Regions from separate parts of the Agrococcus phoenicis genome, predicted to be linked through region 3. Evidence: predicted binding sites of a transcription regulator. Region 3 holds the regulator's gene; each other region holds the start of a gene.

Evidence for each region. Region 3 encodes HrcA, which represses chaperone genes, less so after heat shock. Its sites were predicted from a motif close to TTNGCACTCGNNNNNNNCGAGTGCNAA; they were not measured.
Region 1: the regulator HrcA is predicted to act here: its motif matches at 2,439-2,465, upstream of groES (co-chaperone GroES).
Region 2: the regulator HrcA is predicted to act here: its motif matches at 1,667-1,693, upstream of AA0Z99_RS12730 (Hsp20/alpha crystallin family protein).

What each region holds. Positions count from the first base shown of each region.
Region 1 covers NZ_CP154854.1:1,974,612-1,979,041, forward strand. The annotation lists gene AA0Z99_RS09430 (hypothetical protein) at 1-277, opposite strand, end outside; gene rarD (EamA family transporter RarD) at 1,101-2,003, opposite strand; gene groES (co-chaperone GroES) at 2,069-2,365, opposite strand; gene AA0Z99_RS09445 (THUMP-like domain-containing protein) at 2,605-3,807, shown strand; gene AA0Z99_RS09450 (hypothetical protein) at 3,870-4,430, opposite strand, start outside.
Region 2 covers NZ_CP154854.1:2,643,744-2,648,173, reverse strand. The annotation lists gene AA0Z99_RS12740 (alpha/beta fold hydrolase) at 118-915, shown strand; gene AA0Z99_RS12735 (ATP-binding protein) at 1,000-1,602, shown strand; gene AA0Z99_RS12730 (Hsp20/alpha crystallin family protein) at 1,789-2,277, shown strand; gene AA0Z99_RS12725 (hypothetical protein) at 2,342-2,935, opposite strand; gene AA0Z99_RS12720 (hypothetical protein) at 2,932-4,041, opposite strand; gene AA0Z99_RS12715 (hypothetical protein) at 4,146-4,430, opposite strand, start outside.
Region 3 covers NZ_CP154854.1:797,398-801,827, forward strand. The annotation lists gene AA0Z99_RS03870 (DUF4870 domain-containing protein) at 1-538, opposite strand, end outside; gene hrcA (heat-inducible transcriptional repressor HrcA) at 716-1,729, shown strand; gene dnaJ (molecular chaperone DnaJ) at 1,730-2,818, shown strand; gene AA0Z99_RS03885 (16S rRNA (uracil(1498)-N(3))-methyltransferase) at 2,818-3,543, shown strand; gene AA0Z99_RS03890 (histidine triad nucleotide-binding protein) at 3,596-3,940, shown strand; gene AA0Z99_RS03895 (PhoH family protein) at 3,975-4,430, shown strand, end outside.

The DNA.
Region 1 (4,430 bases), 1.2 Mb from region 3:
CCCACACGAACGCGAAGCCGATCCATCGCTCGAGCGGCATCGGCTCGTGCATGACGAAGGCGCCGAACAGGAACGTCATGCTCGGCGCGAGGTACTGCGTGAACGCGACCCACGTGAGCGGGATGCGCCGGGTGGCGGCGGCGAAGGCGAGCAGCGGCACAGCGGTCACGATGCCGAAGCCGGCGGCGCCCAGGATGCCGGTGAGCCCGATGGCACCGAGGGTCACCCCGTGGGCCGCGAAGGCGAAGGCCATCATCGCCAGGGAGGTGGGGAGCACCTCGCCGTGTAACAGTCTGGTGATGCGCGCGATGCACTACTGAGAACCTGCGCCGCCAGATGTAGGCCGCGGGCGGTAGCGGCGGGGCCGAGGCTGTGAGCCGACGAAGTCGAGCGAGACAACCACGCCGACTTCTAGGCGCACCCAAGGCCAACGCGCCGCTCAAGCGGCACCGCAAGAAGCTGACAACACTGCCGGACACAACAATAGCCCGTGCGAATTCTGCTGCCCATCCGCGCTGCGCATGATGTTCGATGTCGCTACACGGGGAAGATCATGCGCTCGGCGCTCGGTTTGCGGAGATGCGTCTTAGCCGATTCAATCGACGACTCCAACGACGAACTACTAAGCCGAGATCTGATTCTAATTCCGGCGCTCGTAAAAAACAGCTTCAATTCGGATGTTGATCCAGCTTGCGCCTTCGCATGTCGCGGATGAAGTGGACCTGATGCCTACCCACGGCCCCCATTCCGTCCAGCCCGAATAGCCCTGCCCTGCCGAGCACAAGACCCTCGCCCTGAACTGCCCACTACCGGAGGAGCACGTGACTTTCCCCGTCCTACCTGACATCGAAGAACTGCAGTTCGTTGGATATCGATCGCTCACGGTCATGTCGGCCCCTCCCAGCGAAGGAGAGGGGCCGCTCCAGAGGAGCGAACCTGCGACTATCACATTCAGCATTATCGTCGACGCGATTGACTTCATTGTCGTTCCGCCTTCTCTTCAAAACCCTACAGAGGCATGCAAGCCAGTGATTCAACTAGACGCCATCCTAGGTCCGAGGAAACTAGAAGACAACAGGGATCTTGATCGTGCTCCCCGACTAGCGGCGCTCCGGGCGGCGTGCGTGCCGAGCGAGGAGGTCAAACGAGACCAGCAGCACCGAGGCCCACACGAACGCGAAGCCGATCCATCGCTCGAGCGGCATCGGCTCGTGCATGACGAAGGCGCCGAACAGGAACGTCATGCTCGGCGCGAGGTACTGCGTGAACGCGACCCACGTGAGCGGGATGCGCCGGGTCGCGGCGGCGAAGGCGAGCAGCGGCACAGCGGTCACGATGCCGAAGCCGGCGGCGCCCAGGATGCCGGTGAGCCCGATGGCACCGAGGGTCACCCCATGGGCTGCGAAGGCGAAGGCCATCATCGCCAGGGAGGCGGGGAGCACCGCGACGGTCTCGATCGTGAAGCCCGACAGCGCATCCACCGAGCCCCCGACGCGCTTCTTGATGAGGCCGTAGGTGCCGAACGAGAACGCCACCAGCAGGCCGACCCACGGCACCTCGCCGTAGCCGACGATCATGACGCCGACGCCGACGGCGCCGAGGCCCACCGCGATCCACTGCAGCACCCGCAGGCGCTCCCCGAGGAAGATGACGGCGAGCACGACGCTCACGAGCGGGTTCAGGAAGTAGCCCAGGCTCGTCTCGAGCACGCGATCGGAGAGGACGCCGATGACGAAGGCCGTCCAGTTGATGAGCACCGCGTGACCGGCGGCCACGAGCGTCCAGGTGTCGCGGCGGCTGCGCAGCACCTGGCGCATGCGCGCCCAGCCGCGCGTCATGGCCACGAGCGCGACGGCGACCACGACCGACGAGATGACGCGCCAGCCGATCAGCTCGAACCCCTCGATGCCGCGGGTGAGCTGCAGGTAGATGGGGAGGAGGCCCCAGACGAAGTAGGCGAACAGCGCGTAGCCGAGACCGGCGCGAGCGAGCTGCCCCATCATCCCTCCCTGGAAGATGCGAAGGCGGCTCCCCTGTGCAGGGGAGCCGCCAGTGCGTCAGTGGTGCGTCAGCGCTCCACGATCGCGAGCACGTCGCGCGCCGAGAGCACCAGGTACTCGTCGGCGCCGTACTTGACCTCGGTGCCGCCGTACTTCGAGTAGAGCACGCGGTCGCCGACCGACACGTCCATCGGGACGCGGTTGCCGTTGTCGTCGATGCGGCCGGGGCCGACGGCGACGACTTCGCCCTCCTGGGGCTTCTCCTTGGCGGTGTCAGGGATGACGAGACCGCTTGCAGTGGTCGTCTCAGCCTCGACCTGCTGGATGACGATGCGGTCCTCGAGCGGCTTGATGGAAACCGACACGGTTGCCTCTTTCTTGTCAGACTTTGGGGTCCGTCCGGACGGGCCGGACAACACCCCAAGCCTAGGCGCTCGATTGGCACTCGGTCAACATGAGTGCCAGTCGTTCGCCCGCGGCGGACGTCGGCGCTGGCCCTGACCACCCCTCCCTCGTGGTGCTGCCGCCGCTCGAGGGCGCGCCGACGGGCAGCGAGCGGCGCGAGGGCGGCGGAGCGGCGGACGGGCGATGCTTGACTGGAGCCATGGACGCCGATGCGCTACGACTGCTGCTGTCGACCGAGGGGCTGGCGCTGCTCGAGCGCGTCGAGGCGAGTGCGCAGGGTTCCGACGCCGGCCTCGGCATCGATGACCGCGATGACGTCGTGCGCGCCGTCACGCGCCTGCGCGCCGAGGGGCACGACCCGCGGCTGGTGGCCGCCGTGCTGACGCAGCTGCGGCTCCGCCGGCGCGCACGGGCGAAGTTCGGCGAGTTCGCCAGCGGCATGCTCTTCACCGAGGCTGGTCTCGAGCAGGCGACGCGGCTGCGCGTCGCCGCGCACCACGCGGGGCGGATGCGGGAGGCCGGCATCGCGTCGGTCGCCGACCTGGGGTGCGGCATCGGTGCCGACGCGCTCGCCTTCGCCACCCTCGGGCTCGAGGTCACCGCGGTCGAGCGCGACGAGGTGACCGCGGCCGTCGCGTCGTACAACCTCGCCGCGTGGCACGCATCCGTCGTGCACGGCGATGCGCTCGAGACGGCCGTCGACGCCGAGGCGCTCTGGTTCGACCCCGCCCGCCGCGACGGGCGCACGCGGCTGAGCGACCCGGCCGACTGGTCGCCGGGGCTCGACGCGGTGTTCGCGCTCGCGAGCGAGCGCCCGTCGGGCGTGAAGCTGGCGCCCGGCATCGATCGCGCGCTGCTGCCGGCGGAGGCGGAGCACCAGTGGGTGACGGACGGGCTCGAGACCGTCGAGGCCGTCGTGTGGACGGGGCGGCTCGCTCGCGAGGGCGTCGCGCGCAGCGCGCTCGTGCTGGGCGACGGCGGCGCTGCGGAGCTGACGGGCGAGGCATCGCACCCCGAGCAGGGCGAGCTCGGCGAGTTCCTGTTCGAGCCCGCCGGAGCGGTGATCAGGGCCGAGCTCATCGGTGCCCTCGCCGATCGGCTCGGTGCGACGGGCGTCAGCGACGGCATCGCCTACCTGAGCGGTCCGGTGCACGTGGCGACGCCCCTGGCCCAGGCGTTCCGGGTGCGCGAGACCCTGCCGCTCGACGAGCGCGGCATCGCACGGCGGCTGCGCGAGCTGGGCATCGGCGAGCTGGAGATCAAGAAGCGAGGCGCCGACATCGACCCGGCAGCCTTCCGCAAGCGGCTGAAGCTCTCCGGGCCGCAGCGGGCGACGCTCTTCGCCACCCGCATCGGCGGCCGCCATCGCGCGGTGCTGGCCGACCGGGTCTCCGCAGCCTGAGCGCAGGCACGACAGAGCCCCGAGCACGCATGCCCGGGGCTCCGACGACCTGGCGGGTGCCGCTACGGCAGCATCTGGCCCATCGCGACGAAGTAGTTCATCCACTGCACGAGCAGCACGGTGAAGACGATGATCGACGCGATGGCGAAGACGACGCCGACGATCGCCGCGATGAGCGGCCACGGCTTCGCCTCGGGATTCTTCTTCATCGCGATGAAGCCCAGGACCGCGCCGATGATCGCCGGCAGGGCGCCGAGGCCGCTGATGAAGGTGAAGACGAGCCCGATCCCGGAGAGGATGAGCGCGGCGATCGTGATGCCCTTGATCTTGCGCTCGCCCGGCGCCGCAGCCGAGGCCTGCGCGTAGCCGGCCGCCTGGCCGTACTGCGGCGCGCTCGCATCGCCGTACTGCGACTGCTGGCCGTAGGCGGGCTGCTGACCGTAGGCGGGCTGCTGACCGTAGGCCTGCTGGCCGTAGTGCGACTGCTGACCGTAGCCGGCATCGGCCGGTGCGCTCGCCTGGCCGTACGCCTGCTGGCCGTAGGCCGCGTCCGAGGGTGCGCTCGCCTGGCCGTACGCCTGCTGGCCGTAGGCGGCCTCGCTGGGAGCGCTCGCCGGCTGCTG
Region 2 (4,430 bases), 990 kb from region 3:
GCGCTGAACGGCGAGCGCGCCCGGCAGTGCTGCGGACCGCTCGCGGGGGCTGCGCCCCGCCCCTCGCTCCAGGCCCGCGCTCCCGGCCCGCGGCTCCGCCGCCGCTAGCGTGGTCGCATGACGAGCGGCACCCTGCACACCACGCACCTGGGCGAGCAGGGCTCGCCCGTCGTCTTCTGCCACGGCCTCTTCGGGCAGGGTAAGAACTGGACGGCGATCGGCAAGGCGCTCGCCGACCGCCACCGCGTGACCCTCGTCGACATGCCGAACCACGGGCAGTCGCCGTGGACGGAGCGGCTCGACTACGAGCAGATGGCGGATGCGGTGGCCGGGGTCATCGACGAGCCAGCGACGCTCGTGGGCCACTCGATGGGCGGCAAGGCGGCGATGCTGGCTGCGCTGCGCCACCCCGAGAAGGTCGCGCGGCTCGTCGTCGTGGACGTCTCGCCGGTCGAGTACCGCTCGGCCGACGAGTTCCGCGGCTTCATCGACGCGATGCTCGCGATCGACCTGGCGACGATCGCGTCGCGCGGTGAGGCGAGCGCGGCGCTCGAGCCTGCGGTGCCGGATCCGGGCATCCGCGGGTTCCTGCTGCAGAGCCTGCGCCGCACCACGAGCGCCGAGCAGGGCGAGGGCGGCCCCGCCTGGCGCTGGATGCCGAACCTCGAGGTGCTGCGCCGAGACCTGGCGGTGCTGCGCGGATTCCCGGAGGCGGAAGCCGTGTACGAGGGGCCGGTGCTCTGGATCGGCGGGGCCGAATCGGGCTACGTGCGCGACGAGTTCCGCGAGGCGATGGAGGCGCGGTTCCCGAACGTGCGCCGCGTGACGGTGCGCGGCGCGGGCCACTGGGTGCACTCGGAGCAGCCGGCGATCGTGACCGAGCTGCTCGAGCGCTTCCTCGACGGAGGCGCGTAGGCGTCGACCGCTCGGCGCGAGGGCGCGCAGGAGGCCGCCGCCGGCGGCGTCGACCACCGCGCGGCATCGGGCAGGATTGAGGGCATGCCTGCGACCGACCAGCCCCTCGCGCGCGTCGTGCTCATCGGCGGCGCGTCGGGCTCCGGCAAGTCGCGCATCGCCGCGCTCAGCGGCCTGCCGATCCTGCGGCTCGACGACTACTACCGCGAGGGCGACGATCCTGCGCTCCCCCGCCTCGAATCGGGTGAGGCCGACTGGGATCACCCGGGCTCCTGGCATCGCGACCGGGCGCTCGCCGCGCTCGAGGAGCTCGCGCGCACCGGCCGCACGACCGCGCCGGTCTACGACCTCTCGCGCAGCCAGACCGTCGGCGCGCACGAGGTGACGCTCGACGGCGCGAAGCGCTTCGTCGCCGAGGGGATCTTCGTGGCCGAGGTGGTGGCCGAGGCCAAGCGTCGAGGCATCCTCGCCGACGCGCTGTGCGTGCAGCGCTCGCGCTGGGTGACCATGGGGCTGCGCTTCGCGCGCGACCTGCGCGAGCACCGCAAGAGCCCTGCGTTCCTCGTGAAGCGGGGCGTGATCCTGGCGCGGCGCGAGCCGGCGATCGTGGCGAGGCTGACGGCCGCGGGATGCCGGCCGGTGCGGGTGCGCGCGGCCGCGCGCATGCTCGCGGCGCTGCGCGACTGAGCCCGCACCGCAGGCGCTCACCGCTTCGGAGGCTCCCGATTCTCAGCCATCGCGAAGCACGCTATTGGCACTCTCCGAGCGAGAGTGCCAATCATGGGAGCACCTCGGGATGCACGGCATCCCCGAGCGCCACGGACACCGAGCCGACGCACGGGGCGGCGGCTCACGCACGAGGAGGTGGTTGTCATGGCACTGACCTTCGATCCCTTCCGGGAGATGGACCGCATGGCGGCGCGGCTGCTGACGAGCAGCGGCACGCAGCGCGCGGCCAGCTGGATGCCGATGGACCTGTACCGCGCAGGTGACGCCTACGTCGTGAACGTCGACCTGCCCGGCGTCGACCCCGGCTCGATCGACCTCGATGTCGAGGCCAACACGCTCACGATCCAGGCCGAGCGCACGATCGGGGCTGCGGATGGGTCGCAGTGGCTCGCGCAGGAGCGACCGGCGGGCCGCTACGTGCGGCAGCTCGGGCTCGGCACCGACGTCGACCTGGAGCACATCCAGGCGAGCTACGAGCACGGGGTGCTGATGCTCACGATCCCCATCGCCGAGCGCGCCAAGCCCCGCAGGATCACCGTCGAGCAGCGCGACGGCCGCGCCCAGCTCGATGCCGGCTCACCCGACGGTGGCAGCGCCGGCGCGACGGCCTCGCCGGCAGGGGCCGCCGCGTAGCCGATCGGCAGCGCCCCGCCCGGCCGCAGCGCACGCTGCGGATCGCGGCGGGGCGCCCGTGCGCTCACGCCGGGGCGTGCGCCCTGCGCGCTTCGCGCCGGGCGAGCGCCACCCAGGTGCGCGGGCCTGCGAGCCAGCCGATGAGCGATGAGACGGCGATCGACAGCAGGATCCACAGCGATGCGACGATCCAGAAGCCGACCACGCCGGTCAGCAGCGTCAGCAGCCCGAGCGCCCAGCTCGACAGCGTCGAGAGCACGGCCTGCAGGCCGGTGCCGAGCGCAGCGCCCCGGAACGTCACCGCCGCCGCGCCGACCACGTCGGCAGCGCGCATCCGCCGGGTGCTGAGCCAGCAGCCGAGCGCGATCGCTGCGATCGCCACGAGCACCAGCGCGAGCACGAGGGGCACGAGCCATCCCGGGTCGAGCTGCTCGATCCAGTCGACGACGCGCAGCCCCCACTCGACGTCGTCGAAGAGATCGATGATCGCCCAGCGCAGGAGCGCTACCACCAGCGCGGCGACCAGCAGCCCCCAGAACAGGCCGGCGCCCGCTGCGACGAAGCCGAGCCCGAGGCCGCCGGCCGCGCGCGCAGCCGCGCGCTGCTCGGCGCTCAGCACGTCGGGCGGCGCTATCCGCCGCGCGCGCCTGGGGGTCACCGCTGCGCCGCTTCTGCCCGCCCGATCGCGAGCTCTGCCTCGTCGCGGGCGCGGGCCGCCGCCTCCTCCTGCTCGGCGAGCGCGCGCGGGTCGACCCGCGGGCGCGATTGCGACAGGAAGAGCCATCCGAAGAGCATGCCGACGAGCCCGGTCAGCACGACCGCGATGCCGAGCTCCCAGAACAGCGCCGTCCACATCGTCCCGACCGTGAAGGAGGCGCTCGAGCTCGCCAGCATCGCGAAGACCGCACCGATCAGCGCGATCGGCCAGAGCAGCATGCCGATGACGCCTGTCGCAGCCGTGGTGCACAGCCAGGCGAGCCACGTCGAGCGGTGGGGCTTGGCGAGGCCCGCCGAGGCCGACCAGAGCGCGTGCAGGAGCCAGCCGCCGGCGAGCAGGCCGCCACCGGCGAGGAGGCCGATGAGCGCGGTCGCCCAGATGCGATCGGGCATCGTCCAGCGCGCGACGATCGCCGTGAAGGAGTCGGCCTCGAAGTCGCCGCCGTCGCCTCCGGTGTGCAGCAGCAGCGCGAAGCCCGCGATGAGCGCGCCGGCGGTGAGCAGGTGCGTCGCGAGCGCCATGAGCGTCTGCCCGAGCCAGGAACTGAGCAGCGCGGCGCGGCGCTGGCGCGGCGACCACGGCACCCGTGGCGGGAGCATCATCACCACCTGGTGCGGCGGCAGCATGGGGGAGGCGCCGTACGGGCTGGGCGCATACGGGCTGGGCGCATACGGGCCCGCCGCCTGGGGCATCGGCGGGCGCTGGCCGGGCTGCGGCGCGGCCTGCACGATCTGCGCGCCGCCGAACGGCATGCCCGCCACCGGGTTCTGCACCTGCCAGCCGGCCGGCACGAACCGCTGCGGCACCGCCTCCGCGACCGCGGGCACGAAGCCCGGCGGCATGAGCTGCCCCGACATGCCGATGCCGGGGTTCGCGACAGCCTGGCCGTGCACGCCGAGGCGCTCGCGGCGCGCCCGCGCGCGCTCCTGCGCACGTGTCTCGACCGCCGTCGCGGGCACGAGGGCGTCGTGCCGCGCGGCGGCGCGGTCGGCCTTGCGCTTGGCTCGACCCGAGGCGGCCGCGCGCGCCGCCGCATCTGCCGGCACGGGGCTGTCGGCGCCGGGAGGCGGCGGCGCACCGGCCCCAGTGCCGACCGGAGCGTCGGGCTCCGGTGCGCTGGGAACGGGTCGAGGGTCGGGCACGATCGCGGTCAGCCCTCCGAGCCCGCCGGCGCTCCGGTCGTGCTCGACGGCACGCCCGTCACGACCGTGGCGCGGAACGCCGAGGCCATCCACCGCCAGACGAGCGAGCCCACGACCGCTGCGATCACCACCAGCACGGCCAGCACGAGCGTCGCGACCACCGCGATCCATTCCGCACCGCCCGCGCCGTCCCCGAGCGGCTGCGCGAGCCCGACGGCTGCGCCGACCCCCGCCTGCAGCACGCCGGCGAGCACGAGCCCCATGGGCACGGCGGTGAGCGTGACCAGCACCGG
Region 3 (4,430 bases):
GGCCGGAGGAGGGCGCGCTGCCGGGCTGACCGGAGGACGGGGCGCTGCCCGGCTGGTGCGCGCCGGCCTGACCGCCGCCGAACCCGCCGCCGTGCTGCTCGCCGCTCTGCTGGCCGGCATCGTGCAGGCCGGCGTCCTGCTGGGCTGCACCGAACAGGCCGGGGCCGGGCTGCTGCCACGACTGCCCGCCGTCGATGGAACCGAACGCGGGCTGGCCGGGCGCAGCGGCACCGGGCCCGGTGTCGGAGGAGGCTCCGGTGCCTGCCGCACCCGGGTCGTGCGACAGCGGGTCGATGGCCGGGGAGGAGAAGGACTGCGCGGGCTCGCCGAGACCCGGTGCCGCGGGAGCACTGGGCGCCGCGTGCTGCTCGTCGGTGATCGCGAAGCCGTCGACCGGCGGCTCGGCCGAGCGCTGCGGCTCGTCGAGGAGCGGCTGCGCAGCGTCGTCACGCTGCTCCGCGTCGGCCCACTGCTCGTCGTTCGTCCGCTGCTCCGCGGGGTCGTTGCCCTCTGCGCGGGGGGCGTTGGGATCAGACATGGCATGCCTCTCATCGATGGTCGTCGCAGCGCGCCTGGGCCGTGCTGCTGGCACCATTGTGCGCCCAACTGGCTGTGCATCGCATGATCGAGATGACGGGCGGTAGGATTGGCAGTCAGCAGTCGAGAGTGCCAGGGCGAGCGGGACACCCGCCGCCGGCCGGGGAGAGGAGCGCGCATGGTCTCGGATCGCGGCCTCGAGGTGCTGCGCGCGATCGTCCAGGACTACGTCGCGCTGCGCGAACCCGTGGGCTCGAAGTCGATCGTGGAGCGCCACGCGTTCGGCGTGTCCGCGGCCACCATCCGCAACGACATGGCGCTGCTCGAGGAGGAGGAGCTGATCGCGGCCCCGCACACCTCCTCGGGTCGCGTGCCGACCGACAAGGGCTACCGCGTCTTCGTGGATCGGCTGCAGCGCATGCAGCCGCTGACGCACGCGCAGCGCATCGCGATCTCCCGCTTCCTCGACGACTCGATCGACCGCGACGACGTGCTCGACCGCACCGCCCGGCTGCTGTCGCAGCTGACCAACCAGGTCGCGCTCGTGCAGGTGCCGATCCGACGGCACGCCGTCGTGCGCCGGGTCGAGCTCGTCGCGGTCGCCGAGCACCGGGTGCTCGCGGTGCTGATCCTCGACTCCGGGCGCGTCGAGCAGCGCGTGCTCGACGCGCAGCAGCGCATCGATCCCGACCAGGCCATGGCGCTCGGGCGCGCCTTCACGGAGACGATCGGCGAGCTCGCGCCCGCCGACGCGATCCAGCGCCTCGCCGGTGCCACCGCATCCGCCCCCGGGGTGCTGCGAGCGGCCACCGGCGCCGTCGCTCACGCGCTGACCGACATGCTGCAGGCAGGCGGGGGCGATCGCATCGTCATGGCGGGCGCCTCGCACCTCGTGCGCGAGGAGCGAGACTTCCACGGCACCGTCACGCCGGTGCTCGACGCCATCGAGGAGCAGGTGACGCTGCTGCGCCTGTTCGACGAGATGGGTGTCGAGGGCGAGATCGCGACCCGCATCGGGCGCGAGCTCACCGGACCGCTCGGCGAGACGGCCGTCGTGGCTTCGACCTACAGCACCGGGGGCTCCGAGGGCCACATCGGCGTGCTGGGCCCGACCCGGATGGACTACGCAGGGAACATGGCCGCGGTGCGCGCAGTTGCGCGCTACCTGACGCGGCTGCTGAGCGAGGATTGAGTGACGGACCACTACGAGACCCTCGGCGTCGCGCGCGACGCCGGCCAGGACGAGATCAAGAAGGCCTACCGCAGGCTGGCACGTGAGCTGCACCCGGATGTGAATCCCAGCGACGACGCCTCCGAGCGCTTCAAGGAGGTCACGCACGCCTACGACGTGCTCGGCGACCCGCAGTCGCGAGCGGAGTACGACCGCGGTCCCGCTGCGGGCGCAGGCGCCTTCGGCTTCGGCGACATCTTCGAGCAGTTCTTCGGGGGCGGCGGCCGCTCGAGCGGCCCGCGCTCGAGGCGCCAGCCGGGCCAGGACAGCCTGCTGCGCGTCGACCTGGACCTCGCCGACGTCGTCTTCGGCGTGCACCGCGAGCTGCGGGTGCAGACCGCCGTGCTCTGCGAGACGTGCCAGGGCGCGGCCACCGAGCCCGGCACGAGCCCGGAGCGCTGCCTGCAGTGCGGCGGCTCGGGTCACGTGCAGCGCCAGGTGCGCTCACTGCTGGGCAACGTCGTCACGAGCCAGCCGTGCGGCGTCTGCCAGGGGTACGGCACCGTGATCCCGCAGCCGTGCCACACCTGCGCCGGCCACGGCCGCGTGCGCGCAGAGCGCACGATCCCGGTCGACATCCCGGCCGGGGTCGACACGGGCCTGCGCATCCAGATGCCCGGCCAGGGCGAGGTGGGCGAGGGCGGCGGCCCCGCAGGCACCCTCTACCTCGAGGTCAACGTGCGCCACCACGACGTCTTCAGCCGCGACGGCGACGACCTGCTGGGCACGCTCGAGGTCTCCATGCCGGATGCGGCGCTCGGGGCGCGGGCGACCGTCGAGAGCATCGACGGGCCGGTCGAGGTCGAGGTGCGCCCGGGCACCCAGTCGGGCGACGTCATCACCGTCGGCGAGCGCGGCGTCACGCGGCTGCGCGGCGCCGGGCGAGGCGACCTCAAGCTGGGCGTGCAGGTGCTGACGCCCACGAAGACCGATCGCCGCACCGAGGAGCTGCTGCGCGAGCTGCGCGAGCGCACCAAGGCGCCCGGCCCCCAGCTCTCGCAGTTCAAGCAGGGCCTGTTCGCCAAGATGCGCGACCGCTTCCGGCTCTGATGGCGCACTGCTACTGGCACGAGGCCCTCGAGGGCTCGGCCCCGGGCGATGTCGTGACCCTGGCGGGCGAGGAGGCGCACCACGCCGCCGTGGTCTCGCGGATGCGGCGGGGCGAGCGCGTGCTCGTCAGCGACGGCAGGGGAGTGCTCGCGGAGGGCGTCATCGACCGCGCCGACCGCGATGGCGTGGACGTGGTGCTGCAGCACGTGCAGGCGGTGCCACCGCCCAGCCCGCGCATCGGGCTCGCGCAGGCGCTCGCGAAGGGCGACCGCGCCGAGCTGGCGGTCCAGGCATCGACCGAGCTCGGGATCGACGCCATCGTGCCGTGGCAGGCGAGGCGCAGCGTCGTGCAGTGGAAGGGCGATCGCGCCGAGAAGTCGCTGGAGCGCTGGCGCAAGGTGGTGCGCGAGGCCGGCAAGCAGGCCATCCGCCCGCACCTGCCCCACGTGCGCGAGGTCGTCGACGCCGCAGGCCTCGCTGCGCTCGCCGCGCAGTGGCAGCTGCTCGTGCTCGAACCCACCGCATCCCTCACCATCGCCGAGGTGGCGGTCGAGCGCGACGTGCTGCTGGTGGTCGGGCCCGAGGGCGGCATCGACGCGGCCGAGCTCGAGGCGCTCGATGCCGCCGGCGCCGTGCAGGTGCGGATGGGCGACCACGTGCTGCGCACCTCGACCGCGGGGCCCGCGGGGATCGCCGCGCTCTCGGTGCGGCTCGGCCGGTGGTGAGGCGCGTCGTGCGGCGGTCACGCTCGAGCGGCGCGAAGGTAGGCTGATCGGCATGGCTGACACGACAGTGTTCGAGAAGATCATCGCGCGCGAGATCCCCGCCGAGATCGTGCTCGAGAACGATCGCATCATCGCGTTCACCGACATCCACCCCCAAGCGCCGATGCACGTGCTGGTGGTGCCGAAGACGCCGCAGTACCGCGACGTGGTGGAGCTGAGCGCCGGCGACCCCGAGCTGCTGGCCGAGATGGTGCAGGCGGCTCGGGCGATCGCTCGGGAGCGCGGCGACGGCGACTTCCGCCTCGTGTTCAACACCGGCGAGCTCGCCGGTCAGACCGTGTTCCACGCGCACGCCCACGTGCTCGGAGGATCGCTCGGAGAGGGTTCGCTTGCCTGACGACACGCAGTCGATCGAGATCGACGGCATCGAGATGGTGCGGCTGCTGGGGCCGCAGGATCGGCTGCTCACGCGCCTCGAGCACGAGCATCCGGAGGTCTCGGTGGCGGTGCGCGGCAACCTCGTGACGCTCACGGGCCCCGAGGAGGAGGTCGCCGTGGCGACGCGCCTCGTGCAGGAGCTCGTCGATCTCGTGCGCCAGGGCGCGGACCTGACCGGCTCCGAGGTGGGTGAGGGGTCGCGGATCCTCCGCGGGGACCCCTCGCGGAGCCTCGTCGATGCCATCGGCGAGGTGATCCTGACCTCGAAGGGCAAGTCGATCCGCGCGAAGACGGAGGGGCAGCGCTCCTACGTCGAGGCGATCGAGGCGCACACCATCGTGTTCGGCATCGGCCCGGCCGGCACCGGCAAGACCTACCTCGCGATGGCGAAGGCGGTGCAGGCGCTGCACCGCAAGGAGGTCAGCCGCATCATCCTGACCCGACCGGCG